2 regions of the Streptomyces sp. NPDC056948 genome follow, and region 2 is predicted to be linked to the other one. Evidence: riboswitches for the same ligand, from Rfam matches in the RefSeq annotation. Region 2 holds a riboswitch; the other holds the start of a gene.
The links. Region 2 has a riboswitch for ZMP and ZTP ahead of ACFTZL_RS23055 (bifunctional 5,10-methylenetetrahydrofolate dehydrogenase/5,10-methenyltetrahydrofolate cyclohydrolase). Riboswitches for the same ligand answer to the same signal wherever they lie in the genome.

Region 1: it holds a riboswitch for ZMP and ZTP, as region 2 does, so the genes downstream of both, ACFTZL_RS13925 (glycine hydroxymethyltransferase) here and ACFTZL_RS23055 (bifunctional 5,10-methylenetetrahydrofolate dehydrogenase/5,10-methenyltetrahydrofolate cyclohydrolase) in region 2, are expected to answer to the same signal.

Annotation. Positions count from the first base shown of each region.
Region 1 covers NZ_JBHUQX010000086.1:8,248-24,328, reverse strand. Annotated here, with positions in the region: gene ACFTZL_RS13990 (carboxymuconolactone decarboxylase family protein) at 1-60, opposite strand, end outside; gene ACFTZL_RS13985 (carboxymuconolactone decarboxylase family protein) at 57-602, opposite strand; gene ACFTZL_RS13980 (PLP-dependent aminotransferase family protein) at 650-2,038, shown strand; gene ACFTZL_RS13975 (carboxymuconolactone decarboxylase family protein) at 2,088-2,555, shown strand; gene ACFTZL_RS13970 (aminotransferase class IV) at 2,643-3,440, opposite strand; gene ACFTZL_RS13965 (FAD-dependent monooxygenase) at 3,454-4,632, opposite strand; gene ACFTZL_RS13960 (class I adenylate-forming enzyme family protein) at 4,629-6,212, opposite strand; gene ACFTZL_RS13955 (AMP-binding protein) at 6,236-7,759, opposite strand; gene pabB (aminodeoxychorismate synthase component I) at 7,756-10,140, opposite strand; gene ACFTZL_RS13945 (antibiotic biosynthesis monooxygenase) at 10,171-10,749, opposite strand; gene ACFTZL_RS13940 (hypothetical protein) at 10,863-11,741, opposite strand; gene ACFTZL_RS13935 (hypothetical protein) at 11,867-12,229, shown strand; gene ACFTZL_RS13930 (glutathionylspermidine synthase family protein) at 12,244-13,425, shown strand; ZMP/ZTP riboswitch at 13,520-13,605, shown strand; gene ACFTZL_RS13925 (glycine hydroxymethyltransferase) at 13,639-15,087, shown strand; gene trpS (tryptophan--tRNA ligase) at 15,211-16,081, shown strand, end outside.
Region 2 covers NZ_JBHUQX010000179.1:1,695-16,862, forward strand. Annotated here, with positions in the region: gene ACFTZL_RS23050 (CU044_5270 family protein) at 1-227, shown strand, start outside; gene ACFTZL_RS23055 (bifunctional 5,10-methylenetetrahydrofolate dehydrogenase/5,10-methenyltetrahydrofolate cyclohydrolase) at 228-1,085, opposite strand; ZMP/ZTP riboswitch at 1,108-1,192, opposite strand; gene ACFTZL_RS23060 (nuclear transport factor 2 family protein) at 1,215-1,580, opposite strand; gene ACFTZL_RS23065 (ABC transporter ATP-binding protein) at 1,705-3,459, opposite strand; gene ACFTZL_RS23070 (S-(hydroxymethyl)mycothiol dehydrogenase) at 3,642-4,730, shown strand; gene ACFTZL_RS23075 (MBL fold metallo-hydrolase) at 4,730-5,359, shown strand; gene ACFTZL_RS23080 (SDR family oxidoreductase) at 5,450-6,364, shown strand; gene ACFTZL_RS23085 (SDR family NAD(P)-dependent oxidoreductase) at 6,393-7,178, shown strand; gene ACFTZL_RS23090 (L,D-transpeptidase family protein) at 7,346-8,041, shown strand; gene ACFTZL_RS23095 (Gfo/Idh/MocA family protein) at 8,069-9,268, opposite strand; gene ACFTZL_RS23100 (ABC transporter substrate-binding protein) at 9,297-10,640, opposite strand; gene ACFTZL_RS23105 (carbohydrate ABC transporter permease) at 10,651-11,580, opposite strand; gene ACFTZL_RS23110 (carbohydrate ABC transporter permease) at 11,598-12,563, opposite strand; gene ACFTZL_RS23115 (ROK family protein) at 12,735-13,895, shown strand; gene ACFTZL_RS23120 (hypothetical protein) at 13,996-14,181, shown strand; gene ACFTZL_RS23125 (EamA family transporter) at 14,238-15,062, shown strand; partial or broken gene ACFTZL_RS23130 (S1 family peptidase) at 15,101-15,168, opposite strand, start outside.

The DNA of each region.
Region 1 (16,081 bases), on a different contig from region 2:
GCTGAGGGCGGCCATGGCCCCGCCGACCGCCGGGTCGAGCAGCCGGGTCCGGGCCGTCATTTGTACTGGCCCGGCCGGTAGTGCCCCGGCGTCATCCGGCAGGTCACGCCGAACCGGTTCCAGGCGTTGATCACCGTGATCGCGGCGATCAACTGCGCCAGCTCCGCCTCCTCGAAGTGCTCGGCGGCCCGCTCGTACACCTCGTCCGGCACGAATCCGTCCGTCAGGACCGTCACGGCCTCGGTCAGTTCCAGCGCCGCGACTTCCTTGGCGGTGTAGAAGTGCCGTGACTCGTCCCAGGCGCTGAGCTGCATGATCCGCTCGACGCTCTCGCCCTTCGCGAGGGCGTCCTTGGTGTGCATGTCGATGCAGAAGGCGCAGTGGTTGATCTGGGAGGCGCGGATCTTCACCAGCTCGTACAGCGTGGGGTCGAGGCCCTGCCGCGCGGCGGTCTCCAGCCGGACCATCGCCTTGTAGACGTCGGGCGCGTGCTTGGCCCACTCCAGGCGGGCGGGCCGCTCGGGGGCGTACTCCACGGTCGTCGTGGTCGTCGTAGTCCTCGTGGTCGTCGTGGGAGTCGTGTCGTCGGGATGGGTCGTCATGCCCTCGACCCTAGGAAGGAAGCAGCCCAGGAGTATGGTCCATTTCCATGGCGGAACCATGGGCCACTCTGGGCATCGACCTGCACGTGGAGCCGACCGGCCCGGGCCTGCGCCGGGGGCTGACCGACGCCCTGCGCGAGGCGGTGCGCTCCGGCCGGCTGGCCCCCGGCACCCGGCTGCCCTCCTCCCGCGCGCTCGCCGCCGACCTGGGCATCGCCCGCAACACGGTCGCCGACGCCTACGCCGACCTGGGCGCCGAGGGCTGGCTCACCGCACGGCAGGGCTCGGGGACCCGGGTCGCCGCGAGGACGGTCGTTGCGCCGGCCGGTACGGCACCCCACCCCCGCGCACGCACCCGCCCGGCCTACGATCTGCGCCCCGGCAGCCCCGACCTCGCGTCCTTCCCGCGCGCGCAGTGGCTCAAGGCCGCCCGCCGCGCCCTCACCGCCGCCCCGTACGACGCGCTGGACTACGGCGACCCCCGGGGCCGCCCGGAGCTGCGGGCGGCGCTCGCCGGCTACCTCTCCCGGGCCCGGGGCGTACGCGCCGACCCCGAACGGATCGTGGTGTGCGCCGGGTTCGCGCACGGCCTGAAGCTGCTCGGCACGGCCCTGCGGGCCCGCGGGGCACGGACCGTCGCGGTCGAGTCGTACGGGCTCGACGCGCACCGGAGACTCCTCGCCGCGGCCGGCCTGCCCACCACCCCGCTGCCCTTCGACGGACTGGGAACGGACCCGGGCGAGTTGTCCGGCGCCGACGCGATCCTCCTCACCCCCGCCCACCAGTTCCCCATGGGCGTGCCCCTGCACCGTGACCGCCGTGCGGCCGTCGTGGACTGGGCGCGCCGCACCGGCGGGCTGGTGCTGGAGGACGACTACGACGGCGAGTTCCGCTACGACCGTCAGCCCGTGGGCGCGCTCCAGGGCCTGGACCCTGACCGTGCGGTCTACCTGGGCACCGCCAGCAAGTCCCTCGCCCCCGGGCTGCGGCTGGCCTGGGCGGTGCTGCCGCCGGGCCTCGCCGAGGAGGTCACGGCGGCGAAGGGCGGCGTCGACACCTGCGGGGTGCTGGACCAGCTCACCCTGGCCGAGTTCCTCGCCTCCGGGGCCTACGACCGCCATGTGCGCGCGACCCGCCTGCGGTATCGCCGCCGCCGGGACGCCCTGGTCGCCGCCGTCGCGGCCCGCGCTCCCGGGGCCCGGGTCACCGGCATCGCGGCCGGTCTGCACGTCCTGCTGCGGCTGCCGCCCGGCACCGAGCAGTCGGTGGTCCAGGCGGCCCACTGGCGGGGGCTCGCGCTGCACGGGCTCGCCCGGTACACCAACCCCGCGGCGCAGGCCGAGCCGGTCGACGCCCTGGTCGTCGGATACGGCACACCGCCGGACCACGCCTGGTCGGGGGCGCTGGACGCGCTGTGCGCGGTACTGCCCGGATAATCGCGCGAATTCCCCTCCGGGAATGCGGTTTCGGGGATATGGTCACCCCATGAGCGAAAGCCCTTCCATATCCCGTGTGGCCCTGAAGAAAATCACCCCGGACGTCTCCGCCGCAATGGGCTCCCTGCACTCCGCCGCCGTTTCCGCGGCACAGGACGCCAAGGTCGAACCGGAACTGCTGGAACTGGTCAGGATCCGCGCCTCGCAGATCAACGGCTGCGCGTTCTGCCTCGACATGCACACCAAGGACGCCCGCGCCCAGGGCGAGACCGAGCAGCGCCTCTACACCCTGAACGCCTGGCGGGAGACGCCTTTCTTCACCGAGCGCGAGCGCGCCGCGCTGGCGCTGACCGAGGCCGTGACCCTGGTCCACGACGGCCGCGTCCCGGACGCCGTGTACGCCGAGGCGGCCGAGGTCTTCGACGAGAACCAGATCGCCGCGCTGATCTGGGCGGCCACCGTCATCAATGCCTACAACCGCATCGCAATAGCCACGCGTATGGTGCCGAAAAACTGACGTATGGCGCCGGAAAACTGAAATGAACAGAGAAAATCACGCCGGGTCGAATTCCTTCGGCCCGGCGTCGTCATGCCTTGGGTGAATTCAGTTCGGCAGCGGCTCCATGAGGCCGTCGAGCCAGGTCCGCCATTCCCCGGCCCGCTCCGCCGGAGGCACCCGCATCGGGCGTCCCGTCCAGCCCGTCACGGGCCGGATCCCGTGCAGCGCGTTCACCAGCCAGACCTCACGGCCGTCCAGCTCGGCCACGGTCCGCTCGCGGTGCGCGATCCGGATCCCGGACCGCAGGGCCCGGTCCTGGACGAGCCCGGCCGTCACACCCGGCAGGACGGGCAGCCGGGGCGGGGGCAGGCACAGGGTGTCGTCCTCCCACCACAGCACGCTGGCGGTGGCCGACTCCAGCACCGTGCCCGAGGGCGCGATCAGCACCGCCTCCTCAGCGCCCTCGCCGGCGGCCCGGCGGCGCACCCGGGCCAGGGTCTCCAGGTCCGGGCCCTTGCGGCGGGGCACGGTCCGCGGGTCGGGCTGGCCCGCCGCCCACAGCCGGATCTCGGTGCCGAGCGGCGGGGCGGGACGCACCAGCAGCCGCAACTCCAGGGAGCCCGCCGCGAGTTCCACCCGCGGGAACCACTCACCCGTGCGCGGCAGCGCGGCGGTCACGTCCTGCCAGAACGCGACGAGCCGGCGCGGCTCCGGCCCGCCGCACTCGACGCAGGACCGCGAGAACCGCTCCCGGTGCCGGGCATAGGCCCGCACCCGGCCCTCGCGGAGCAGCCACGAGTCCGCGACGAGCAGCCGTCCCCCGGCCTCCTGGTCCGGGGCGGGGGCCAGGCCACGGCCGGGCGTCCATGCCCACGGGCCTTCCGCCACCGCCGGTCGTGTCACCACCAGCTCCTCCTCAGTACTTGTGGCCCGCGACGGCCGGCGCCCCGTGCCGGGGCCCGTACGGCGCGTGCTCCAGCCATGATCCGCACCACGGCAGCACCGGTGCCAGGGCCGCCGCCGCCCGCTGCCTGACCCTGACGGTACGGCGGTGCGGCCGCAGGTGGTCCAGGGCCGTACCGGCGGCGGCGCTGTTGAACAGGCCGGCGGCGCGGCGTACCTCGGCGAAGTGCGCGACCGCCTCGCCGGTCCCGGCGGCGATCGCCTCGGCGGCGGCCGCCGCGTCCGCGATCCCGCTGTTCATGCCGCGCGCCCCGAACGGCGGGAAGAGATGCGCCGCCTCCCCGGCCAGCAGCACGCGCCCGTGCGGATCGGTGAACGAGGCCGCCACCTTGCGCAGGAAGCGGTACGTCGACACCCACAGGATCCTGTCGTCGTAGCCGTCCCCGACGATGGCGGGCAGCCAGCGCCGTACGGCCTCCTCGGTGCCGTACTCCTCCTGTGCGTCGTCGTCCCGGCACTGCAGGTCGACCTGGAAGCCCCCGGTGAACGGCACCCGCATCACACTGCGCCCGCCGACCCCGGGATGCTCGTAGTGGAAGACCCGCTCCAGCGGCAGCTCCGCGCCCGGCACGTCGGCGACGTCCACCACGACATGGAAGCCCTCGCCGTGGGTGCCCTCCAGGGCGATGCCCAGCTCGCGCCGGACCGCGGAGCGGGCGCCGTCGGCGGCCACGGCGTACGCGCCGGTCCACACCCGCCCGTCCTCGCCCGTCAGCCGGACCTCCGTCTCCGAGGTGCTCACGCCCGCCACGCGCGCGCCCCACACGAACTCCACCCCGGCCTCCTCGCAGGCCGCGCGCAGGAACCGTTCGGTGTCCGTCTGGCGCAGGCTGGTGAAGGGCGGCGGACCGGACGGCGGCGGGAACGTGCGGGCGTAGACCTCACGTCCCCGGTAGAGGGTGCGCCTGGTGTGCCAGGTCCGCCCGTACGAGGTGATCTCGGCGGCGAGCCCGGGCAGCATCGCGTCCAGCAGGCCCAGGGTCTCCCGGTGCACGAACAGGGCCCGGCTGCCGGGCCGTTCCCGGTCCTCGGGGTCGGCCTCCAGCAGCACCACGGGCAGTCCGTGCCCGCGCAGGGCCAGAGCCGCCGACAGGCCCACCGGTCCGGCGCCCACGACCACGACCGGGGTCATGCCCGGGCGCCTTCGGTGAGCATCCGGGCGATCTCCCCGCGCTTCACCTTCCACGTCGCGGTCATCGGCAGATCCTCGAACCGCCACTGCCGCGGCTCGGCCATCGCCGGCAGCCCCGCCGTGGCGTTCCGCCAGCGCTCCGGGTCCAGGGGCCGCTCGCCGCGCACGCACACCACCGGCACCGGCTCGCGGTCCGCGCCCGGCACGATGACGACCTCGCGCAGCTCCTCGAGACGGGACATCAGCGCGTCCTCGACCTCCAGATTGCTGTGCACGGCGTCGATCTGGTCCACCTCACGGTCGATCAGATACAGCGCGCCCAGGCGGCTCCGGTAGCCCATGTCGCCCATCTCCCACCAGCCGTCGGTGAGCTGACGGTCGTAGCGCTCCGGCATGCCCAGGTAGGTGAGGATCCGGCCCCGGGTGCGGGCCTCGATCCGGCCGGGCGTGCCGGGCGCGACCCGCCTGCCCTCGGCGTCGGTGACGCGGACCCGGGTGAAGCCGGGTATCCCGATCCCGACCCGGCGTCCGTCCACCCGGGCGGCGCCGCGCCGCGTCACCACCTGGAACGCCACCGGGCCCGTCTCGCTCTGCCCGTAAAGCTGGATCAGCCAGGGCGTACGCCGCCGGGAGGCGCCCAGCAGCCGCCGTACGGTGCGCGGGTGGATCGCGTCGAACGTGGAGCCGTACGACCGGACCCGGGACAGCGGGGCCCCGGGGGCGTCGGCCAGCTCCTCCCACAGCACGAACGTGTTGGGATGCGTCTCCACGATGCCGGGCCGGTGCCGGACCAGCAGCGGGCCCACCACGGCCGGATCCGGGTCGGTGATCAGCACGAGCGGGCTGCCGAAGTGCAGCAGTACGCCGAGCAGATGGTAGAAGCGCGAGTGCACGAAGGACATGTGCAGCGCCGCCGGCTCGCCGCGGGTGGGCCAGCCCATCGCCTGCTGCGGCACGAGCCGGTTCCACATGGTCTGCGCGCAGTGCACGGCCAGCTTCGGGACGCCGGTGGTGCCCGAGCTGTGGGTGATCAGGGCGGGTTCGCGGGGATGGAGCCGGACCGGCGGGGGCGGCTCGGCGCCGGCGTACTTCGCCAGGGGCTCCGCCCCGGGCGCGTCGTCCACCGAGAGCGTCCGCCGCACGAGCCCGGACAGGGCGAGGTCCTTCAGACCGTCCAGGGTGGCGCTGTCGGTGATCAGCCAGGGGCGGCGCAGCCGTGCGAGGAGCTGCCCGGCCACCTGAGGGGCCAGCGCGGGCGACAACAGCACGGGCACGGCGCCGATCCTGGAGGCGGCGCAGGTCAGCAGCATGATGTCGACGTTGTCGGCCTTGTGCACGACGACCTGCTCCGAGGGCCGCACCCCAGCCTCCCACAGGCGGCCGGACAGTTCCTCGACCACGTCGGCGAGCACGGTGTAGCTCAGGTCGACCCCGAGGGAGGGGCTGACGTCCAGCGGCCGGTCCAGGGTGACGAAGACGGCCCCGTGCCGGTCGGCGGCCCGCCGGAAGACCGGTCCCAGACAGAAGCCGCGATCGGCGAGCGAGGGCAAGGGCAAGGACAAGGGCTGGGTCTGTCGCATGCGGCCGTTCCTTTCCGTGGTGTTCACCAGGCACCCCGGCGCACCAGATGGCGGCGGAGCTTCCCGGTCGAGGTGCGCGGCAGCGACGGGACGAAGCTGACGCTGCGGGGGACCTTGAAGGCGGCGAGGCTCTCCCGCGCCAGGCCGATCAACTCGTCCGACAGACCGTCACGCGCGGACGCGACCGGCACCACGAAGGCCCGCAGCCGGCTCGCGCCCCGCCCGTCGGGCACAGCCGCGACCGCCACCTCCCGCACCGCCGGATGGCCGCGCAGCACGGCCTCCACCTCCAGCGGGGAGACGGTGATACCGCCGACCATCTCCATGTCGTCGGCGCGGCCCAGATGCCGGTAGGAGCCGTCCGGTTCGCGGTACGCCCGGTCACGGGTGGCCAGCCAGCCGCCGACCAGGGTCCGCGCGGTCTCCTCGGGCCGGTTCAGATAGCCCGGCGTGACCGTCGGCCCGCGCACCCACATCTCGCCCTCCTCGCCGTCCGGCACCGGGTGCCCGTCACGGTCCCGCAGCTCCACCTCGAAGCCGGGCACGGGACGGCCGACGGTGCCCGGGTGGTCGTGGGCGAAGCCGTTGGCGCAGAACGCGTGACCCGCCTCGGTGGAGCCGATCTGCTCCAGCACCGGCGCCCCGAGCAGCGCGGTCACCTGCCGTGCGAGCCCGTCCGGCAGCCCCTCACCGGCCGACACCGCGGCCCGCACCGAGGCGAAACAGCCCTCGTGCCCGTGGCCCCGCTCGGCGACCAGCGCGGCGTACGCGGACGGCACCGAGTAGAGCAGCGTCACCCGGTGCCGGGCGACCAGCTCGTCGATGGTGGCCGGAGTGGGGCGCCGGTCCACCAGCACCGCGGACGACCCGGAGAACAGCGGGAAGACGAAGGCGTTGCCGAAGCCGTAGGCGAAGTACAGCTTCGACACCGACAGCGTGACGTCGTCCGCGGTGATCCGCAGCACCCGCCGGCCGACCAGATCGTGGTACGTCCGGGGATCGCCGTGCGTGTGCACGACGCCCTTGGGGCGGCCCGTGGTGCCGGAGGTGTACTGGACGTAGAGCGGGGCGTGCGCGTCGACCTGGTGGGCGGGCGAGGGCTCGGCGGCCGGGGCGAGTGCCATCAGCTGATCCGCCCCGATGCGGGCCCGGCGGGCGAACCGCTCCTCCAGGCCCGGCCCCGTCACACACAGCAGGGCCCCGGTGTCCTCGGCCAGGAACACATGGTCGGCCGCGGGGAGTTCGGGGTTGACCAGGACCGCGACGGCGCCGAGACGGGCGGTGGCGAGGAAGGCCGTCACCCAGGCGAGGGAGTCGGGCAGCGCCAGCAGCACACGGTCGCCGGGGCGCACCCCGTGCTCGGCGAGCACGGTGGCCGCACGGGCCGCGAGGTCGTGCACCTCCCCGTGGGTCCAGGCCCGGTGGCCCTGGTGAAAGGCGGTCCGGCCGTTCCACCCGCGCCGCTCGGCGAGTTCCGCGAGCTGGGCCGCCATGTTCCCGGGCGCCTCGGCCTCGGGCGGGTGCAGCTCGATCTGCGGACTGGTCATCGCCGGGCCTCCCCCGCCGCCCCGGCTCTGTCCCCCGGCGGGGCCTGGTGCCGTATCCGGTCGGCCGTGTGCTGGTGCAGGGCCCGCATCGGGGCCGCGGTCTTCAGCAGCATCTCCTCGTACTCCGCCTCCGGATCGGAGCCGAGCACGATCGCGCCGCCCGCGCCCAGATGCATCTGGCCGTCGGCGAACACGGCGGTACGGATGACGATGCTGAGATCCGCGCCGCCGCCGCACCCGAAGTAGCCGAGGGCGCCGGAGTACACGCCCCGGGCCTCGGTCTCCAGCGAGTCGATGATCTCCAGCGTGCGCAGCTTCGGCGCGCCGGTCATCGACCCGCCGGGGAAGCAGGCCCGGACACAGTCCACCGCGTCCGTGCCCGGCCGCAGCCGTCCCACCACGGTCGAGACGAGCTGATGCACCGTGGCGTACGTCTCCGTGGCCATCAGCTTGGACACCCGCACCGACCCCGTCCGGCAGACCTGCCCCAGGTCGTTGCGGAGCAGATCGACGATCATCAGGTTCTCGGCCCGCGTCTTGTCGTCCGACGCGAGCGCGTCCCGCAGCCGGGCGTCCTCCTCCGGTCCCTCACCCCGGGGCGCGGTTCCCTTGATGGGCCTGGCCTCGGCGGTACCGTCCCGCCCGATCCGCAGGAACCGCTCGGGCGAGGAGCCGGCCACCTCCAGCTCCCCGAATCTCAGGAACGCCGCGTACGGGGCCGGGTTGTCGCGGCGCAGCGTCCGGTAGAACTCGAGCGCGTCGGGCGGAGCGGGTAACCGGGCGGCGTTCGTGAGGCAGACCTCGTAGCTGGTGCCGGCCCGCAACTGCTGCTGGCACGCCTCGATGTCCGCGAGGTACGTCGACCGGTCGCGTACGAGCCACGGCTCGGCGGCGCCGGGATCGGCCGGGGCCGACGACACGGGCAGCGGCGCCCGCTCCGTCGCCACGCAGCTCAGGTCCGCCAGCGCGCTCTCCAGCCAGTCGGCGGCCTCCCGCGCCGCCTGCGGGGTGTCCTCCGCCAGGCATACGGCGTAGGTGAAGCCCTCCTCGTGGTCCACCGCGATCACCCGGTCGGCGAACAGCCAGGCGGCGTCCGGGGCGGGGGAGCGGTGCCGGTTGGGCGACCCGCAGTCGGCCTTCATCTCGTAGCCGAGGTAGCCGACGTAGCCCCCGGTGAAGTCGAACGGCAACCCGGTCGCGTCCACGCGCCGATGCGTCAACTGCCGCTTCAGATAGTCGAAGACACTCGCCGTGACCTTGCGCACCGGCCGCCCGGCCCGCTCGATCTCACAGCGCCCGGTGGTGACGTCGTACCGCACGAACTCGGCGAGCGGCCCGCTGTCGTCCCCCAGAAACGAGAACCGCGACCGCCCGGGCTCGACCAGGGAGCTGTCCAGCCAGAACGAGCGGGGGGACCCGGCGAACATCCGGGAGAAGACCGCCTCGGTGTCGACGGCACCGGTGACCCGACGGGTGTGCAGACGGTAACCGACCCGTCCGGGGCGCCGGGGGCGGGGAATGGCGACGGTGGGCGGCGTGGCACTGCCGACCGGAACGTCGTCTGCCGGGTCCACTGCCATGGACACCGCCGAGACGGGAAAGACGGCCGCAGGCCGAGGAACCCCACTCCGCGGCGCCCGCGCGGCCCTGGGCCGATCGCCGCCCCCGGCCTCGGAAACCCCCGCCCCCCGAGCCTCCGTCGGCCGTCGGACCCCCGCGTCGCACTCCGGTACCAGTGCCCGGCGTCGGGACGGTGCCTCGGGTGACGGGACCGCCGTGTTCTTCGTGCGCAGCTTGCCGGCCCGCTCGGCGGTCAGGTTGCGGAAGTTCACGAGCATGCGGTGGCCGTACTCCGTGAGGACGGACTCCGGGTGGAACTGCACACCCCACAGCGGTCGGCTGCGGTGCCGCAGCCCCATCAGGACGCCGTCCTCCGCCCAGGCCGTGGCCTCCAGCGCCGGAGGCAACGGCTCGCGCACCGCCAGCGAGTGATAGCGGACGGCGGTGAAATGCTGCGGCAGGCCCTGGAACAGATCCCGTTCGTCATGCCGGACCGTGGAGAGGTGCCCGTGCCGCGGTTCCGGAGCCGGCCCCACCAGACCCCGCTCCCCGAGCGCGATGCCCTGATGGCCGAGACACACGCCGAGCACAGGAACCGGGGAGGTCGCGAGCAGCCTGGTCCCGATGCCGAAGTCACGCGCGTCGCCCGGGTGCCCGGGGCCCGGGGACACCACCAGATTGTCGAACTCCCGGAGATCCGGAATCCCGTCGACGGGCGTGTCGTTACGGACGACCACCGGCTCCTCGCCGTTGACCTCGGCGATCAGCTGGAACAGGTTGTACGTGTACGAGTCGTAATTGTCGATGAGCAGGGTCTTCACCCGCCCACCTCCCTCTGTTCGTTCGCGGACCTACGTGGCCCGGCGTTTGTGCCGCCCACGAAGCGCCTGGAGCGACGGGTACAGCCATTTCTTGAAGAAACGCTGGAGGCGCGGCATGAGAATCCAGGTGACAAGGGCGGTCACACACAGACATAACAACAGCGTGCGTATCAGTGCATTGAGGTCACCGAGATAGGGAAGAACCGTCAGATTGAACAGGAGCACCGGCGGAAAAACCGCGCTCATATTCACGAACCACAGTTTCCATTTCTTCGGCGGTGCCGGCGGCGCGGGCGTCAGAGTCTGCGCGTCGAACCAGGCCCGGGCGCCCGGCACTCTCCTGCGCTCCGCCTCCCGGGCGAGCCCCTCCAGCCGGGCGTCCCACTGTGTCCGGGAGAGCGATTGCTCCCAGGCCAGGGCCGACCCCTCGCTGGCGAAGCGATAGACGACATGCCACTCCGCCCCTCCGTCGACAAGTACCCCACCCCCCAGAAAACCCGGCTGTCGCGCGGTCGCGCCCAGCATGGCCCACCCCCAGGAGTGGAAGTCGGCCGCACGGCCCGGCATCACGCGATAGGCCACGGTGACCGTGACGGGATTACTGGTCACGCCGTCCCATACGGAAAGCGGTTCCCTCGCGTTCAAGATTCAACAAACAATTTTCCGGCTGTCCGGAACGTGAAGCTTTACGGCAGGTGCGCCGCCTTGGGGAAAAGCCCTGCTCACTTAGGTGCGACCGCGTCCTCCCCGGCCGCCCCCGCCTCCCCGGCCGCCCCCCCCTCGGACTCCACCGGCGCCTCCCCGAACCGCGACAGCGCCAGCGCCCCGGCCACCGCCACCGCGAAACCGAGCACCGCCAGCCAGCCCAGCCCCTCCCGCGTACGGTCCCCGAGCCAGATCACGCCGATCAGCGCGGGCGCGACCGTCTCCCCGAGCACCAGGCCGGCGGTCGCCGTGGTCACCGACCCGCGCTGCAGGGCCGAGGTCAGCAGCAGGAACGCGGCCCCGCCCCCGAGCACCAGCGCGTAAGCCGCCGGATTCGTGAAGAGCTCCCCGGGTGACAGCCCGTCGATGAGCCGGACCGCCACCTCCACCACCCCGAACCCGCAGCCGGCCCCCAGACCGAGTGCGAGCGCCCGCCCCCGCTCCGGCAGCCGCCCGCCCACCGCCCCGAGCAGCAGCACCCCGCCCGCCGCACCGAGCATCGCCCACTTCAGCCAGCCCGGCCCGGCCTCGTCGCCCTCCGCCCCGGCCGCAAGACCCAGCAGCGCGAGCCCGGCGCACACCACCCCCACCGCGGCCCACTCCATGCGGCTCAGCCGCACCTCGAGCAGCCGCGCCGCGACCACGGCCGTCACCGCGAGGCTCGCGGCCAGCGCCGCCCCCACGGCATAGATCGGCACCGACCGCAGCGCCACGATCTGCAGCAGGAAACCGAGCCCGTCCAGCGCGAGCCCCACCAGATACCGCCACTGCCGCAGCGCCCGCCACAGCAGCGCCACGTCCCCGCCCGGGCCGGTCGCCGCGGCCGACCGCGCGGCCATCGCCTGCAACACCGTCGCCGTACCGAAGCAGACGGCCGCACCAAGGGCGCACACCATTCCAAAGATCACAAAACGACAGTAGGGGAGGGGGCGGGGGCAGGGGGGCATGCACGCCCGCTCTCACCCATCTCTAGGCTGACCGCTTCGGCGGGTACACGACGGGGACACGGGGAGACACGAACATGGCCGAGACACGGCGGCGACTGCGCTCGAGCACGGTGGTGCTGGGCGGTATGGGTGTCCTCGCGGCGGCCCTGTCCGCCTGCGGCTCCGACCCGGACCGCCGCTGTGTGGACCGGGACAGCCACGACTACATCAACGGCTACAAGATCGTCGCCGACAAGAACTGCAACTCCGGCTCCTCGTCCGGCTCCTCCTACGGCAAGGGCCGCAAGAAGACCGGCAAGACCGAGACCGCGAACGCCGACTGGTACTACGACGCCGACGTCAGCGGCGGCTACGCCGACTCCGGCACCTTCAGCCGCAGCGAGGCCGTCGACCGGGGCGGCTTCGGCTGCTCGGGCTCCGGCAGCGGCGGCGGCTGAGCGGGCCCGGGCAGATGGAACGCCGCACCATGGAGCCCCGCCCCGGCTGGCAGCAGACCGTCGAGGAACAGGGCCTGATCTACCCCCTCACCCGCTACCCCGACGACTCCCTGCGCCCCTACTGGGACGAAAGCGCGTACTACGTCTTCACCCTTCCGGAGATCGAGGCCCTGGAAGAGGTCGTCGAGGAACTCCACCGCATGTGCCTGGCGGCGGCCGCCCACATCGTCGCCGAGGACCGTTTCGCCGACCTGGGCATCACCGACCCCCGCGTGGTCCGGGCGGTCGCCGAGTCCTGGCACCGCCGTGCCGAACTCCCCTCCCTCTACGGCCGTTTCGACCTCCGCTACGACGGAACCGGCCCGGCCAAGCTCCTGGAGTACAACGCCGACACCCCCACCTCACTGGTCGAGGCCGCGTCCCCCCAGTGGTTCTGGATGGAGGAGCGCTTCCCCGGCGCCGACCAGTGGAACTCCCTCCACGAACGCCTGATCGACGCCTGGAAGAAGCAGGCCGCCCTCCTCCCGCCGGGCAGCCCCCTGTACTTCGCGTACTCCTCCGCCGACGAACTCGGCGAGGACATGATGACGGTCGCCTACCTCAAGGAGACGGCCGAGCAGGCGGGCCTGGAAACCGACTGGATCTCCATGGAGGAGATCGGCTGGGACCGCCTCTCCGGCCGCTTCGTCGACCAGCGCCTCCGCTTCATCCGCAGCGCCTTCAAGCTCTACCCCTGGGAGTGGCTCACCACCGACCGCTTCGCCGGCCACGTCCTGGACACCCTCGACAACGGCGGCGGCACGGGCTCCACGCTGTGGATCGAACCGGCCTGGAAGATGCTCCTCAGCAACAAGGCCCTGCTCGCGATCCTCTGGGAGCTCTACCCCGACCACCCGAACCTCCTCCCCGCGTACCTGGACGGCCCTCGCGACCTGTCCACCCCGGGCTGGGTGGCCAAGCCCCTCCTCGGCCGAGAGGGCGCGGGCGTCACGATCCACGACCCGGGCTCCGAACCCGCCCTCCGCGACGAACCCTGCGTCTACCAGCAGCTGGCGCCCCTTCCGGACTTCGACGGGAACCGCGTGGTCCTGGGCGCCTGGATGGTGGAGGACGAGTCGGCGGGCCTGGGCATCAGAGAGTCGTCAGGCTTGATCACAGACGAGTACGCCCGCTTCCTTCCCCACGTGATCCTTTAGCGACTTCAGGGGCGCGGGGCTGTGACATGTGCGGCTCCGCCGCGTGGGCGCGACCAGCCACAACGAAACCCGCACACATGGTCCGGTAGGCTGATCGCCGGGCCGTGACTGGCGCGCTGGGATGGACAAACCATCGGGGAGCGGTCCGAGCAGAGAGTGCCGTGCGCCTGGGCCGTACCGTGAACGCTGAACGCAACGTCCGGAGGTCCACACATGTCAGCCGAGCCCCTCTCCACCGCTTCCACCGCCTACCGCGCCGCGCTGGACGTCATCCGCGCCGTGGAACCCCGTGTGGCGGACGCCATCGGCCAGGAGGTCGCCGACCAGCGCGAGATGCTCAAGCTGATCGCCTCGGAGAACTACGCCTCCCCGGCCACCCTGCTGACGATGGGCAACTGGTTCAGCGACAAGTACGCCGAGGGCACCATCGGCCGCCGCTTCTACGCCGGCTGCCGCAACGTCGACACCGTCGAGTCCCTGGCCGCCGAGCACGCCAAGGAGCTCTTCGGCGCCCGCCACGCCTACGTCCAGCCGCACTCCGGCATCGACGCCAACCTCGTCGCCTTCTGGGCCGTCCTCGGCGCCCGCGTCGAGGTGCCCTTCCTGGAGAAGACCGGCGTCCGCCAGATCAACGACCTCACGGACGCCGACTGGTCCGAGCTGCGCCAGGCCTTCGGCAACCAGCGCATGCTGGGCATGTCCCTGGACGCCGGCGGCCACCTCACCCACGGCTTCCGCCCGAACATCTCCGGCAAGATGTTCGACCAGCGCTCCTACGGCACCGACCCGGCCACCGGCCTGATCGACTACGAGGCCCTGCGCGCCCAGGCCCGCGAGTTCAAGCCGCTGATCATCGTCGCGGGCTACTCGGCCTACCCCCGCCTGGTGAACTTCCGGATCATGCGCGAGATCGCCGACGAGGTCGGCGCCACGCTGATGGTCGACATGGCGCACTTCGCCGGCCTGGTCGCGGGCAAGGTCCTCACCGGCGACTTCGACCCGGTCCCGCACGCCCAGATCGTGACGACGACCACCCACAAGTCGCTGCGCGGCCCCCGCGGCGGCATGGTGCTGTGCGACGACTCCCTGAAGGACCAGGTCGACCGCGGCTGCCCGATGGTCCTCGGCGGCCCGCTCCCGCACGTGATGGCCGCCAAGGCCGTCGCCCTCGCGGAGGCCCGCCAGGAGTCCTTCCGTGACTACGCCCAGCGCATCGTCGACAACTCCCGCGCCCTCGCCGAGGGCCTGATGCGCCGCGGCGCGACGCTGGTGACGGGCGGCACGGACAACCACCTGAACCTGATCGACGTCGCCTCCTCCTACGGCCTCACCGGCCGCCAGGCCGAGGCCGCCCTGCTCGAGTCGGGCATCGTCACCAACCGCAACGCGATCCCCGCCGACCCGAACGGCGCCTGGTACACCTCCGGCATCCGCATCGGCACCCCGGCCCTGACCACCCGCGGTCTGGGCACGGCGGAGATGGACGAGGTCGCCGACCTCATCGACCGCGTCCTCACCTCCACGGAAGCGGGCACGACCAAGTCGGGCGCCCCCTCCAAGGCCCAGCACATCCTCGACGCGAAGATCGCCGACGAGATCTCCCACAGGGCGACGGACCTGGTAGCGGGCTTCCCCCTGTACCCGGAAATCGACCTCGGCTGAAGGCCCTGAGGGGCGCGGGGCCGCATTGATGTGCGGCTCCGCCGCGGGGCGCGACCAGCGACAACGGGCCCGCGGTTCCCCACCCGCCGAAACCACCCACACCCCTCTGAGACAATAAGAAACATGGCCTCTGACCGACCCCGCGTGCTCTCCGGTATCCAGCCCACCGCCGGCTCGTTCCACCTCGGCAACTACCTCGGCGCCGTCCGCCAGTGGGTAGCACTCCAGGAGACCCACGACGCGTTCTACATGGTCGTCGACCTGCACGCGATCACCATCCCGCAGGACCCGAAGGACCTGCGCGCGAACACGCGTCTGGCCGCGGCCCAGCTCCTCGCGGCCGGTCTCGACCCGGACCGCTGCACGCTCTTCGTCCAGAGCCACGTCCCCGAGCACGCCCAGCTCGCCTGGATCATGAACTGCCTCACCGGCTTCGGCGAGGCCGGCCGTATGACCCAGTTCAAGGACAAGTCCGCCAAGCAGGGCGCCGAGCGCGCCTCCGTCGGCCTGTTCACGTACCCGATCCTCCAGGTCGCGGACATCCTGCTCTACCAGGCCCACGAGGTCCCGGTCGGCGAGGACCAGCGCCAGCACATCGAGCTCACCCGCGACCTCGCCGAGCGCTTCAACGGCCGTTTCGGCCCGACCTTCACCGTGCCGAAGCCGTACATCCTCAAGGAGACGGCGAAGATCTACGACCTTCAGGACCCGACGATCAAGATGAGCAAGTCGGCGTCCACGCCGAAGGGCCTGATCAACCTCCTCGACGAGCCGAAGGCCACCGCGAAGAAGGTCAAGAGCGCGGTCACGGACACCGACACCGTCATCCGCTTCGACGCGGCCGAGAAGCCCGGCATCAGCAACCTCCTCGGCATCTACTCCACCCTCACCGGGGAGGGCATCGCCGAGCTGGAGGCGAAGTACGAGGGCAAGGGCTACGGCGCGCTCAAGACGGACCTCGCGGAGGTCATGGTCGATTTCGTGACGCCGTTCC
Region 2 (15,168 bases):
GGCTCCTGGCCGACGCCGAGGGACTGCGGCCGGTCGGCCAGGTGACCGACCGGCTGGGCCGGCGCGGCCAGGCGTACGTGTACGACGGCTCCGGCGTCCGCCACATGCTGATCACGGACCCGGCCACCGGTGCCGTCCTCGGCCTGGAGAGCACCTTCACCGCCGACGAACCGGAGTACGGCGTCAAGAAGGGCGACGTCATGTCGTACAGCGCCTGGATGCGCTGATCACACGCCGGGCAGACCGAGCTGCCGGGCCGCGGCGTCCACGGTCTGCTCCAGCAGCGTGGCGATCGTCATCGGGCCGACCCCGCCCGGCACCGGCGTGATCAGCGAGGCCCGCTCCACGGCGGATTCGAAGTCGACATCGCCGACGTTGCCGGCGTTGTACCCGGCGTCGATCACGACGGCGCCGGGCTTGATGTCCTGGCCGTGGATCAGGCGGGGCCGTCCCACCGCGGCCACCACGATGTCCGCCTCGCGCACGGCGGCGGACAGGTCCCGGGTGCGCGAGTGGCAGTAGGTGACCGTGGCGTCCCGGGCGAGCAGCAGCATGCCGACCGGCTTGCCGAGGATCGCGCTGCGGCCCACGACCACGGCCCGCTTGCCGGCCGGGTCGACGCCGTACTCGTCGAGCAGCCGCATGATCCCGCCGGGCGTGCAGGACACGAAGCCCGGCAGGCCGAAGCTCATCGTTGCGAAGGAGGCGAAGGTGACGCCGTCGACGTCCTTCCCGGGCGCGATCGCCTCGAACGCGGCGCGCTCGTCGATGTGCTCGCCGACGGGGTGCTGCAGGAGGATGCCGTGCACACCCGGATCGGCGGACAGTGCCTCGAGCGTGGCGACGAGCTCCTCGGTGGTCGTGGCGGCGGGCAGCGTCACGTGCCGCGAGGTGATACCGGCCTTGCGGCAGCGGTTCTGCTTCATACGGACGTAGGTGACGGACGCGGGGTCCTCGCCGACAAGCACCGTCGCGAGACACGGTGCCGTGCCCGTGCGTTCGGTGAGGTCGGCCGCGCGCTTGCCGGCCTGCTCCACCGTCTGCCGGGCGAGCGAGGTGCCGTCCATGAGCCGTGCCTGGGACATGATCCACTCCTGGGCTGGTGTCCTGCTTCGCCCAGGCGCACGGCAGCTGACTCCGCGGGACCGCTCCCCGGTGGTGCTCCACCTCAGCGCCAGTCACGGCCCGGCCCCACTTTAACGGTGCCGATTCTCCTACTCGTCCCAGGCCTGGATCAGGGTCTGTTCGGTGATCTTTCCGCCGCGCAGCGACATCATGGACTCGGACAGGACGCGCACGCCGTCCGCGTACTCGCAGCTCTCGCTGTAGGCGGCCTCGTCGCCCTGGACGATGCACCGCTCCATCTTGTGCGTCATGTCGCGGCTGTAGACGTCCTCCAGCATCCGGCCGATCTCGTCCCGGCCGTGCAGGACCTTGGGGTGGCTGGGCTGGGTCGTGCGGTCCACGATGCGGAGCTCCGCGTCGTCGGCGTAGAGGGAGAGCAGGATGTCCGGGGTCTGTCCTTCCACGCCCCGGCGCAGGGTGTCTCGGTCGAAGGCGGGGTCTGCCGCGGTTCCCATGATGACCTCCTTCGAAGGGCCGCGACCCGACGGGGAGCGGGCCGCGAGAAGCCTCACCCTTGAGCCTCCTCCCGCCCGCCACGCTCGGCAAGCGCAGCAGGGCCACCGGCCCTGACACGACCGCTCAGTCGGCCGCGGCCAGGAACTGGGTCGCCGCCAGCTCCGCGTAGAGCGGGTCGGAGGTCACGAGTTCGCGGTGGGTGCCGACGGCCCGGACCCGGCCCGCGTCCATCACCACGATCCGGTCGGCCATCGTCACCGTGGACAGCCGGTGCGCCACGACGAGGACCGTGGTCGTCCGGGACACGTCCGCGACGGTGTCACGCAGCGCCGCCTCGTTCACCGCGTCCAACTGCGAGGTGGCCTCGTCGAGCAGCAGCAGCCGGGGGCGGCGCAGCAGGGCGCGGGCGATGGCGACACGCTGCCGCTCACCACCCGACAGCTTGGTGCCGCGGTGCCCCACGAGCGTGTCGAGCCCCGCGGGCATGCGGGATACCAGACCGTCGAGACGCGTCGTCTTCAGCACCCGCGCGAGCGCGTCCTCGTCCGCCTCCGGGTTGCCCAGCAACAGATTGTCCCGCAAGGAGCCCGACAGGACCGGTGCGTCCTGCTCCACATAGCCGATCGCGGCGCGCAGTTGGGGCAGCTCCCAGTCGGCCAGGTCCCGGCCGTCGAGCGTGATCACGCCGGCGTTGGGGTCGTAGAACCGCTCGATCAGCGAGAAGACGGTGGTCTTGCCGGCGCCGGAGGGGCCCACGAACGCCGACATGCCCTGCGCGGGCACGGCGAACGTCACGCCGTGGTGGACGTAGGGCAGGTCGTCGGCGTATCGGAAGCGGACGTCCTCGAAGGCGAGGGCGGCGGGCTGGGCGCCGGGGGAGGGCAGCGGCGCGAACCGGGCGGACGGCTCGGCGGGCAGGCTCAGCGCCTCCTGCATGCGGGTGAGGGCCGCGGCGCCCGTCTGGTACTGCGTGACGGCGCCGACGACCTGCTGTATCGGCGACATCAGATAGAAGACGTACAGCAGGAACGCGACCAGTGTGCCCACGTCGACGGCGCCGGTCGCGACGCGCGCGCCGCCCACCGCGAGCACCGTGATGAAGGCGATCTGCATGGAGAGCCCCGCCGTGTTGCCCGCGGCCGCCGACCACTTGGCGGCCCGCACGCTCTGCCGCCAGGATTCCTGCGCCGCCTCGTGCAGCGTGTTCTCCTCCCGGTGCTCGGCACCGGAGGCCTTCACGGTGCGCAGGGCGCCGAGGACCCGCTCCAGCGAGGCACCCATGACACCCACCGCGTCCTGCGCCCGCCGGCTCGCCTTGTTGATGCGCGGCACGATCACGCCGAGGATCACCCCCGCACCCGCGATCACGGCCAGCGTGACGCCCAGCAGCACGACATCCACCAGGCCCATCATCACGATCGTCGCGACGAGTGTGAGACCGCCCGTGCCCAGACCGACCAGCGAGTTGGTGGTGACCTGGCGCAGCAGCGTGGTGTCGGAGGTGATGCGGGCCATCAGGTCCCCGGGTTCGCTGCGGTCCACGGCCGTGATCCGCAGCCGCAGCAGATACGACGACAGCGCGCGCCGCGCCCCGAGCACCACCGACTCGGCGGTGCGCTGCAGCACGTACGAACCGAGCGCGCCCACCACCGCGTTGGTCAGCACCAGCGCCGACATCGCCAGCAGCGCTCCGGTGATGGCCCTCTCGTGCGACAGATCGTCGATCAGGCCCTTGGCCACCAGCGGCAGCAGCAGCCCGGTCGCCCCGGTGACCAGCGAGAGCACGGCACCGGCGGCCAGGGACCAGCGATGCGGCCGAACGTATCCGAGGAGCAGCCGCCAGGGAGGCACGGCGGTATCGGTCTCTGCGATGCTCACGTCGCTCCTTCGGCGTCGGGCGGAGCGTTCAGGCTACGGCGCGGGCCTCGTGCGGTGCCCGGCTTTTCGGCGCTGCGCGAACTCGTGATCATGCGTCTGAGGTGGCCGATCCGTGCCCCTTACCGATCAGTCGCGCGTAGGGTCGGAAGGGACGGACCCCGGCCGACGAAGGAGTCAGCGCGATGGCGCAGGAAGTACGCGGTGTGATCGCACCCGGCAAGGACGAGCCGGTGCGGATCGAGACGATCGTGGTCCCCGACCCCGGCCCCGGAGAGGCGGTCGTGCGCGTCCAGGCCTGCGGGGTGTGCCACACCGACCTGCACTACAAGCAGGGCGGCATCAGCGACGACTTCCCGTTCCTGCTCGGCCATGAGGCCGCGGGCGTGGTCGAGGCGGTCGGCGACGGCGTCACCGACGTCGAGCCCGGCGACTTCGTGATCCTCAACTGGCGTGCGGTGTGCGGGAAGTGCCGGGCCTGTCTGCGCGGGCGGCCCTGGTACTGCTTCGACACCCACAACGCCGAGCAGAAGATGACCCTCGCCTCGACCGGCCAGGAGCTCTCCCCGGCCCTCGGCATCGGCGCCTTCGCCGAGAAGACGCTGGTCGCGGCCGGGCAGTGCACCAAGGTCGCCCCGGAGGTCGCCCCGCAGGTGGCCGGGCTGCTCGGCTGCGGCGTCATGGCCGGCATCGGCGCCGCGATCAACACCGGCGACGTCGGCCGGGGCGACACGGTCGCCGTCATCGGCTGCGGCGGCGTCGGTGACGCGGCCGTCGCCGGGTCGCAGCTGGCCGGAGCGGCGCGGATCATCGCCGTCGACATCGACGACCGCAAGCTCGAGACCGCCCGGACGATGGGCGCCACCCACACCGTCAACTCACGCGAGACCGACCCGGTCGAGGCCATCGGCGAGCTCACCGGCGGCTTCGGCGCCGACGTCGTCATCGAGGCGGTCGGCCGCCCGGAGACGTACAAGCAGGCCTTCTACGCCCGCGACCTCGCCGGCACGGTCGTCCTCGTCGGCGTGCCCACCCCGGACATGAAGCTCGAACTGCCGCTGCTCGACGTCTTCGGCCGCGGCGGATCGCTCAAGTCGAGCTGGTACGGCGACTGTCTGCCCTCCCGCGACTTCCCCATGCTGATCGACCTGCATCTGCAAGGGCGCCTGGACCTCGGGGCGTTCGTCACCGAGACCATCCAGCTCGACGAGGTGGAGAAGGCGTTCGAGCGGATGCACCACGGCGACGTGCTGCGCTCGGTGGTGGTGCTCTGATGACCACCCGAGTCGAACACCTCGTCACCTCCGGCCAGTTCAGCCTCGACGGCGGCACCTGGGACGTCGACAACAACGTGTGGATCGTCGGCGACGACCACGAGGCGATCGTCATCGACGCCGCCCACGACGCCGACGCCATCGCCCGGGCCGTCGGGGACCGCAGGCTCACGGCCATCGTGTGCACCCACGCCCACAACGACCACATCGACGCCGCCCCCGCCCTCGCCGAGCGCACCGGGGCCACGATCTGGCTGCACCACGACGACCTGCCGCTGTGGAAGCAGACCCACCCGGACCGGGAGCCCGACGCCTGGCTGGTCGACGGCCAGACGATCGAGGCCGGCGGCGCCGACCTGCGGGTCCTGCACACCCCGGGGCACGCGCCCGGCGCGGTGTGTCTGTACGAACCCGGGCTGGCCACCGTCTTCACCGGCGACACGCTGTTCCAGGGCGGCCCCGGCGCCACCGGCCGGTCCTTCTCGCACTTCCCGACGATCATCGACTCGATCCGCGACCGGCTGCTCACGCTGCCGCCCGGGACGAAGGTCCTCACCGGCCACGGGGACCCCACGACCATCGGTGCGGAGGCCCCGAATCTGGAGGACTGGATCGCCCGGGGTCACTGACCGCGTGTCGCCGGTAAAAGGCGACAGAAGATGTCCGGCTTACCCGTCACCCTGAATGCGACAAGCAGCCACGGTCACGGGAGGTCGGACATGTCAGCTCCACTGAAGGGCAAGGTCGCACTGGTCGCCGGTGCGACCCGAGGCGCCGGACGGGGCATGGCGGTGGAACTCGGCGCGGCGGGCGCCACCGTCTATGTCACCGGACGCAGCACGCGCACCCGCCGCTCGGAGTACGACCGGCCCGAGACCATCGAGGACACCGCCGACCTGGTCACCGAGGCAGGCGGACAGGGCATCGCCGTACCCACCGACCACCTCGACCCGGCGCAGGTCCGCACCCTCGTGGAGCGGATCGACGAGGAACAGGGCCGCCTCGACGTCCTCGTCAACGACATCTGGGGCGGCGAGAAGCTCTTCGGGTGGGACGTCCCGGTCTGGGAGCACGACCTCGACAACGGCCTGCACCTGCTCCGTCTCGCCGTCGAGACACACGCGATCACCAGCCACCACGCCTTGCCCCTGCTGCTGCGCCACCCCGGCGGCCTGGTCGTCGAGGTCACCGACGGCACCGCCGACTACAACGGCGACAACTACCGTGTGAACTTCTTCTACGATCTCGCCAAGGCGTCCGTCCTGCGCATGGCCTTCTCCCTCGGCCACGAGCTCGCTTCGCGCGGCGCCACAGCCGTCGCCCTCACGCCCGGCTGGCTGCGCTCGGAGATCATGCTGGATACCTTCGGCGTACAGGAGGAGAACTGGCGCGACGCCTTGGAGCGCGTCCCGCACTTCGCCATCTCGGAGACCCCGCGCTACGTCGGACGGGCCGTGGCCGCGCTCGCCGCCGACCCGGACGTGGCGCGCTGGAACGGCCAGTCCCTCTCCAGCGGCGGCCTCGCCCAGGTGTACGGCTTCACCGACCTCGACGGCAGCCGCCCGGACGCGTGGCGCTACCTCGTCGAGGTCCAGGACGCGGGCAAGCCGGCCGACACGAGCGGCTACCGCTGAGTCACCCCCGGGGCAGTACGGTCGGCCCATGACGGACACCAGGCGCTTCGAGGGGTACGGGGTTCTCATCACCGGCGGGGCACGCGGCATCGGCGCCGCCACCGCCCGCCGGTTCGCGGGGGAGGGCGCGCGGGTCCTGGTGGCCGACCAGGACCCGGCCGCGGCCACCCGGACCGCGCGGGCCCTGCGGGACCAGGGGCTCACCGCAGAGGGGCTCGGGTGCGACGTGGCCGACCGGGCGGCGGTCGAGGCCGCCGTCGCCCACGCCGTGGACACCTTCGGCTCGCTCGACGTGCTGGTCAACGGCGCCGCCCACTGCTCGCCCGACGCGCCCCTCTTCGAGGACGAACCGGACGAGTCGTGGGCGCGCGACCTCGACGTCACCCTGTCCGGCGCGTACCGCTGCTGCCGTGCCGCGCTGCCGCACCTGGCCGCCTCGGGCCGTGGCGCCGTCGTCTCCATCGGCTCGGTCAACGGCCTGCAGGACTTCGGCAACCACGCCTACAGCGCCGCCAAGGCCGGCCTGGGCTCCCTGACCCGCACCCTCGCCGGGCACGCCGCCGCGCGCGGTGTCCGCGTCAACCTGGTGGTGCCGGGCACCGTCCGCACCACCGCCTGGGAGGGCCGCGACGAGGACCTGGAAGCGCTGCGCCGGCTCTACCCCCTGGGCCGGGTCGGCGAACCGGAGGACATCGCGGCGGCCGTCACCTTCCTCGCCTCGCCCGACGCCTCCTGGATCACCGGCACCACCCTGACCGTCGACGGCGGCCTCACGGCCGTCCACACGGCCTTCCACGAAGCCCTGCGCCCATAGCGGCCTCAAGAGCGGCCCTGTCGCGGCAGCCCCTTCCGCCCGGTCGCCGCGCGGTGAGGTATGTCACCGTTTCGTCGCAGGCCGCACCCCCGCACAACCGAAGCCGCCCTTCGCCCGTCTAGCTGGCAGAACACCGTAGACCAACTCCGCGAAAGGGCTGACCAGCCATGGGGGACGTACGCAGACGGGGAGCCGTCGCACTCGGGATCACCGGCCTGGTGGCACCGCTCACACTCGCGCTCGGCGCCACCCCGGCGCAGGCCGCGAGCTGCACCACGCAGACCGGCCCGCACCAGAAGCAGGTGGAGAAGTTCCTCGGCCGTCCGGTCGACGGCAAGCAGTCCGCCACCGACTGCAAGGCGATCCGTGCCTTCCAGACCAAGCACGGCATCTCCCCGAACGCCGGCTACGCCGGTCCGGTCACCTGGGGCGTGATGGACCTGATGCAGAAGCAGAAGGCCGTCGGGAAGAACCCCAACAAGGACGGCAAGTGCCCGGTGAACAAGGGCCGGATCGCCTGCGTGAACCTGACCCTCCAGCTGAGCTGGATCCAGGACGGCAAGAAGCTCGTCTACGGCCCCGTCCCGGTCCGCACCGGTCGCGACGGGTACGAGACCCGCACCGGCCTGAAGAAGATCTACTGGCGCAACATCGACCACGTCTCGTCGATCTACGACGTGCCGATGCCCTACGCCCAGTTCTTCGACGGTGGTCAGGCCTTCCACTCGGTCGGCGTCAGTATGTGGAACCCGCCGGGCTCGCACGGCTGCACCAACATGACGAAGACCGACGCCAAGAAGTACTGGTCGCTGCTGAAGAAGGGCGACGACGTCTTCGTGTACGGCCGCAAGCCGGGCACCTGATCCCAGGCACCCGGCCCGCACGGCCCTCTACTGGGGCGCGTCCCCGAAGTCCGGGATCTCGAGCCGTACCCCGCCCTGCCGCGCGGACTCGTGCGCGACGATGCCCGGCAAGGTGTAGCGGGCGGCCACCCACGCGTTCACCGACGGCAGGGTGCGCGAATTGACGGCGGTCACGAAGTCGTCCACCAGGAAGTGGTGGCTGCCCTCGTGGCCGTTGTGCAGGTGGTCGAACTCCCTCGGCAGCCGCTCACGGTCGTGCACGGGCGCCGACCCGGAGGTGAAGGCGGCCCGCAGCTCCGGCGCGATGTGCTGCAGCGACGGATCGTCGGGAGCCATGGTGGGCTTGGGCTCCAGCAGCTCGCTGATGTCCTTCACCCCCTGCTTGTCCTGCCACAGGGCGACCGTGGCGAGCTGCTCCATGCTCGCCTCGGTGCCGAAGAAGCGGAAGCGCGACTCCCGGATGTGCGAGGGGTAGCCGACCCGCCGGAACTCGTTCGTACGGAACGAGCCGCCGCCGGCGACCTCGAACAGCGCGGTGGCGTTGGAGAAGTCGTTGCCGAACTGGCTGATGTCCTTGTCGAAGACGCCGTCGCCCCGGTCGTCGAGGACACCGATCGCCGACACGCTGACGGCGTGCGTCTGCCAGGCGCCCAGCACCCCGCCGATCGCGTGCGTCGGGTACAGCAGCGGGGGATAGCTGGCGGTGGCCTTCCAGTTCTCGCCGCCGCTGTACTGGTAGGCGTCGTAGAAGCCCAGGTCCATGTCGTGGACGTAGTCGCCCTCGGCGTAGAAGAGCCGCCCGAAGGCGCCCTCGGCGATCTGGTTGCGGGCATGGACGGTCGCCGGGTTGTACTCGCTGGTCTCGCCCATCATGTAGGTCAGGCCGGTGGCCTTGACCGTGTCGATGATCGCCGCGATCTCCTCCGTGCTGATCGCCATGGGGACCGCGGAGTACACGTGCTTGCCGGCGTTGAGGCCCTGGAGCACCAGCGGGCCGTGCGTCCAGCGCTGGGTGAAGATCGCGACCGCGTCGACGTCCTCCGACTCCAGCATGGCCTGGTACGACGGGAACGCGCCGGCGAGGCCCTGCGCGGCGACGAGTTGTTCGGCCCTCTCGGGCAGCAGGTCGGTGACGTAGACGTCGCTGACGCCGGGGTGGGCCTGGAACAGGGTGGCGAACTGGCCCGAGAACTGTCCGGCACCGACGATGCCGATGGAGAACGTCATGTGTGGCATGCCCTTCACTGTGCGGTGATCACTGCGAGAGGATCAGGTTGATCTGGTCGTTGGTCTGGTCGAGGCTGCTGACGGGCTTTCCGTTGCCGTAGATGTCCTCCATCGCCGGCTGCATGAGCGCCGTCATGTCCGCGGAGTAGCTGGCGATCGGGTACGAGAACGTCCGGGAGTGCTTCTTGTCGGCCACGGGTTCGGTGAACGACGAGACGTCGATGCCCTTCTTCCGGTACGCGGCGACGGCGGCCTCGGTCCCGGCCGCGGTGGCGGGGAAGACGACGCCGTACTTGCCGACGACGGTCTGGCACTTGTCCGAGGCCAGATACGCCACCCACTTCTTGGCGCCCGGCTTGTTCTTGGAGGCCTTCGTGACGGAGTCGGCGAGGCCGTTCATCATGGTGGCGCGCTTGCCGGTCGGCCCGACCGGCGTCCGGGCGGTCTTGATGTCCCGGCCCTTGAAGCCCGTGTAGGTGGAGATCATCCAGGCCCCGTCGAACGCGGTGGCCGCCTTCCCCGCCGCGACCTGCGTGTTCTGCTGGTTGGACTGGATGTTGTAGTCCGACAGGGGCGGCATGTAGCCCTTCTTCGCCAGGCCGAAGTACCACTTGACGGCCGACTGGAAGGTCTTGCTGTCGTACTGGTACTTCGTGCCCCAGCGCGCCTTGTTCAGGTAGTTCCACCCGGCGGAGCCGGTGAAGGGGCTCCACTGCGTCTGGCCGTCGCCGAAGCCGCCGCCGCCCGTGGCCATGCCGTACACCTTGACGTTGTTCTTGTCGAAGCCCGGCTCGTCGCCCCGCTTGCCCTTCTTGTCGATCGTGAGGTGGGCGATGGTCTTCTCGAAGGTGCCGCCGTCCTTCGGGTTCCAGGACAGGTCGCCCAGTTGTGCGGCGCTGAGCCCGGCGTCCTCGGCCATCTTCGAGTTGTAGAACAGCGCGACGGTGTCCCAGTCCTTGGGTGTTCCGTAGCGGTGGCCGTCCTTGCCGACCCAGTTGGCGGCGAGGCCCGGCTGGTAGTCGGAGTCCTTGATGCCGAGGTCGTCGAGCGGTTCGAGGACCTTCAGATCGGCGAACTGGCCGAAGTTCTGGATGTGGTCGGTGAACACGTCCGGGGCGGTGCCCGCGATGAACCCGGCGGTGAGCTTGGTCCAGTAGTCGCTCCAGCCCAACTGCGTGATCTTCACCTTCAGTCCGGGGTTCTCCTTCTCGAACCCCTTGGCACAGGCCTGGTAGGCGGGCAGCTGGTTGGCGTCCCACAGCCAGTACGTGACCGTGTTCGCGGAGGATCCGGCGGCGCCGCCCTGGGCGCATCCGCTGACCAGGGACAGCGCCAGCGCTCCGGTCGCCGCGACGAGCGTACGAATTCGCATCCCAGTCCCCTTACTTGATCCCGGTGAAGCCGATGGAGCTGACGATGCGGCGCGCGAAGCAGGCGAACAGCACCAGCATCGGCAGCGCGGCGATCAGCGTCGCCGCCATGAGCCCGGACCAGTCGACGCCGGTCGCCGGGGTCTGCGCCCGGAAGACCGCCAGCGCCACGGTGAGCACGCGCGAGCTGTCGCTGTAGGAGACCATCAGCGGCCAGAAGTAGTCGTTCCAGGAGGTGATGTACGTCAGCACGCCCAGCGTGATGACGGGCGTGGACGCCATCGGCAGCACCACCCGGAAGAAGATCTTGATCTTCCCGGCGCCGTCGAGCAGCGCGGCCTCCTCGACCTCGCTGGGGATGTTCATGAAGAACTGCCGCAGGAAGAACACCGCGAACGGCGTCATGAACATGGTGGGCAGCGCGATACCGAGGAGCGTGTCGATCAGGTGCAGTTGCTTGATGAGCACGAAGTTCGGCAGCAGCGTGAAGATGGCCGGCACCATCATCCCGGCCAGGAACAGGCCGAACACCTTGTCCCGGCCCCGCCAGCGCAGCCGCGAGAAGGCGTACGCGGCCATCGCGGAGAAGAAGATCTGACAGCCGGTGATCAGGGTCGACACCAGTACCGAGTTGAGCAGGTAGCGCCAGAAGTCGAGCCCGCCGCCCGCGCCGCCCTGTTTGACGGCCTCCTCGGCCGACTGCATTCCCAGGGCCCGCTCGAATCCGCTCGTGGTGAGGTCCACCGGCAGCGGGTTGGTCGGGTCGGCGTTGAGGCCGGCGTTGGTGGAGAGCGCGGTGCGCAGGATCCAGTAGAACGGCAGCAGGGTGATGAGGACGATCAGTCCCATCACGGTCCAGGCGGCGGCTCGCCCGAAGGGGAACCTGCGCCGGACCGGTCGCAGGGCCGACGGCGTTGTGGTCGTGGTCGTCACGGCAGTCATGCGGATGTCTCCTTCCGTCAGCCGAGGTCGGTCCGGCCGGCCCGGGTGAGCCGGTACTGGAGGATGGTGATCGCGCTCAGCACGACCAGCAGGGCGACGGACATGGCCGAGGCGTAGCCGAACTGGAAGCGCCCGAAGGCGGATCCGTAGATGTAGAACTGGAGCACGTTGGTCGCGTTGGCCGGACCGCCGGCGGTGGTCACCGCGACGGTGTCGAACACCTGGAACGACCCGATCATCGTCATGATCAGCACGACCGCGAGCACCGGCCGCAGCAGCGGCATGGTGATCCGCCAGAACATCCGCCACTCGCTCGCGCCGTCCACCCTGGCCGCCTCGTACATCTCGTTCGGGATCGCCTGGAGACCGGCGAACAGCAGCAGGGCGGTGTATCCGACGTGCCGCCACACGTTGATCAGCGCGATGGTCGGGATCGCCCAGGTCTCGTCGGCGAGGAACGGGATGCGGTCGGCGCCGAGGGCGCTGATGATCTCGTTGCCGATGCCGAGCTGCGTGTCGAGGATCCAGAGCCAGACGAGGCCGGCCACGACGTTCGACATCAGGTACGGCGTGAGCACGATCCCGCGCAGCATCGCCGACTGGGTCAGCCGCTGCAGCAGGACGGCCATGGCGAGCGCCGCGACCGTCTGGACGCCGATGTTGATGACGACGTACCAGACGGTGACCGTCATCGAGTCCCAGAAGATGGGGTCGTTGACCATGCGGACGTAGTTGTCCAGGCCCACCCACTCCGCCGGCGTCAGCAGGTTGAAGCGGGTGAAGCTCAGATAGATGCCCCGGAGCGTCGGCCAGAGCAGGAAGACCACGAAGCCGAGCAGCGCCGGCGCGATGAACACCGCGGCCAGCCGTCCGTCTCCCCGGTTGCCCCCCACCTCGGTCCGGCGTGTCCTGGGTTTGCTGCGTGCCTCCGTGGCGCCGCCTGCGGGCAGACGCGACGGAGGACTGCTGGAGGCGATGGTCATCGGGCGACTCCCTCGCATACGGCGGCTCGTCCTCTGGCGGGACTTACTTTTGGCGCGAAACAATTGCTGCGTCAAGGGGTGCGCAAACATCTTTTCGCAGGAACCTTCATCGCCGTAGAGTGGTCATGTTGGTTTCAGTGCGAAAAAAAGGCTGAGGGGAGTCGGACGTACATGACCGCAGGCACCGCCGGCTGGCTGCCGCTGAGCGCGGGGGAGCGCTCCGTGGCGATCGAAGTGCTCGTCCACGGCCCGCTGTCCCGGACCGAGCTCGCCCGGAGGCTGGGTCTGTCGGCCGGCAGCCTCACCCGGCTGACCAAGCCGCTGATCGAGTCGAACCTGCTGATCGAGGTGGCCGAGGCCGGAGCGCCGGCGGAGGCCCGCCAGGGTCGCCCCTCACAGCCGCTGGACGTCGTCGCCGACTCCGGGTCCTTCCTCGGCTTCAAGATCACCGAGGATACGGTCTACTGCGTCGTCACCACGCTCCGCAGCCACATCGTCGCCCACTACGACCGTCCGCTCACCACCCACGACCCCGCCGGGGTCGCCGACATGCTCGGCGCGATGACCGCCGAACTGGCCGCCGAACACCCCCGGCTCGCCGGGATCGGTATCGGGGTCGGCGGGTTCGTGCAGGACCGTGCCGTGGTCGGTGAGTCCCCCTTCCTGCTGTGGCGGGACGTCCCCCTCGCCGAACTCGTCGAGGAGCGCACCCAACTGCCCGTGGTCGTCGAGAACGACGTCGCCGCCCTGGTCGAGGCCGAGACCTGGTTCGGCGCCGGACGCGGCCTGGACCGCTTCGCGGTCCTCACCATCGGCGCAGGCATCGGCTACGGGCTCGTCCTGAGCGGCAAGCGGGTGTCCTGTGCCGAGGAGGACCGCGGCTTCGGCCGTCACTGGATCGTGGACCCCAGTGGCCCGCTCACCCCGGACGGCCGGCGCGGCAGCGCCGTCTCGCTGCTGACCATCCCCAACATCCGCTACCAGGTCCAGGCCGCCACCGGCCGCGACCGGACCTACGAGGAGATCCTCGCGCTGGCCGTCGCCGGGGACCCGATGCCCGCCCGGGTCATCGGTGAGGCCGCACGCGCGCTGGGCACGCTCGTCGCCCAGATCTCCAACTTCGTGATGCCGCAGAAGATCCTGCTCGCGGGGGAGGGGGTCGGGCTGATGGATGTGGCGGGCAAGACGGTCGAGGAGGCCATCCGCGACAACCGGCACCCCCTGGCCGCCCCGGTCGACCTCGAGACGAAAGTGTCCGATTTTCACGACTGGGCGCGCGGCGCGGCCGTGTTGGCTATCAAGGTACTGGTCCTGGGATCGGCCGAAGCGTGAACACCCTCACGTTTACCGGGAGATGGACGTGATCAGCAACACTGTCCGGAATGCCCGATTGGCTCGAGATTGCTCACATCGCCTTCACGTCCGGGACCGTATGCTTCACAGCATGTCCACCACTGTTGAAACCTCTTCCGAGCGATCGGCTGACGAGGTCAACGAGGAGATCCGGGCCCTGTGGCGCCGGTCGGGCGGGACACTGAGCGTCGAGCAGCGTGAGGAGTACCAGCGGCTCGTCCTGGAGTGGGCCGCCGCGGCTCCGCAGTCCGTGCCGGCGGCCTGAGCGTCATCCAGGTCCGCTGACGCGTCGGACCCTCGTCCCGGGGCACCCCTGATCCAATGGGTGCCCTTCTCGCACTTGCCTCGGCCGTCTGCTACGGCATCGTAGACTTCGCCGGCGGCCTGCTGTCCCGGCACATCCACCACGCCGCCGTCACCTTCTTCGGCCAGTTGGGCGGGCTGCTGCTCGCCTGCGCCGCCGTGCTCCTCATGCCCGCCGACGCCGTCCACACGGCCGACCTGCTGTGGGGAGCGTTGTCCGGCGTCGGCAGCGGCTTCGCCATGCGGTTCCTCAACCGTGGGCTGAGCCGCGGTGCGATGACGGTCGTGGTGCCCGTGAGCGCCGTCACCGGCGTCGCGCTGTCGGTGCTGTGCGGGGTGCTCGTCCTCGGCGACCGTCCGGGCACCCTGGCCTGGCTCGGCATCGCCGTCACGGTGCCCGCCCTGTGGTTCGTCTCCGGAGGCAGGGCCGGTGCGGGGAAAGGAACAGCGGACGGACTGCTCGCCAGCGCGGGCGTGGCCGTGCAGTACCTCGCCCTCGGCCAGGCCGGTCCGGAAAGCGGGCTGTGGCCCGTCGCCGCGGGCCGTGTCGCCGCCGTCCTCGTCCTCCTGCCGGACGCCGCACGCCACGCCCGCCGGCTGAAGCTGCCGCCGGTGCGCTGCGCCCAGGCCCTCCTCATCGGCGCCGGCGCCGCACTCGGCCTCGTCCTGTATCTGCTCGCCGCCCAGCGGCAGTTGCTGGCCGTCGCCGTCGTCCTCGCCTCCCTCTACCCGGCCCTGCCCGTCATCCTCGGCCTCGCGCTTCTGCACGAGCGGATCAGCCGCCGCCAGACGATGGGGCTGCTGGGGGCGGGAGTCGCGACGGTCCTGCTCACCCTGGGTTGAGGGGGACACCCGCCGAGGCGCACCCCCGTGTCCCGCCATCACCCCCAAGTGGCCGAGTAGTACTGCCGGTACGCCTTGCGGTCCTGCTCCGAGCGGATCCAGCGGG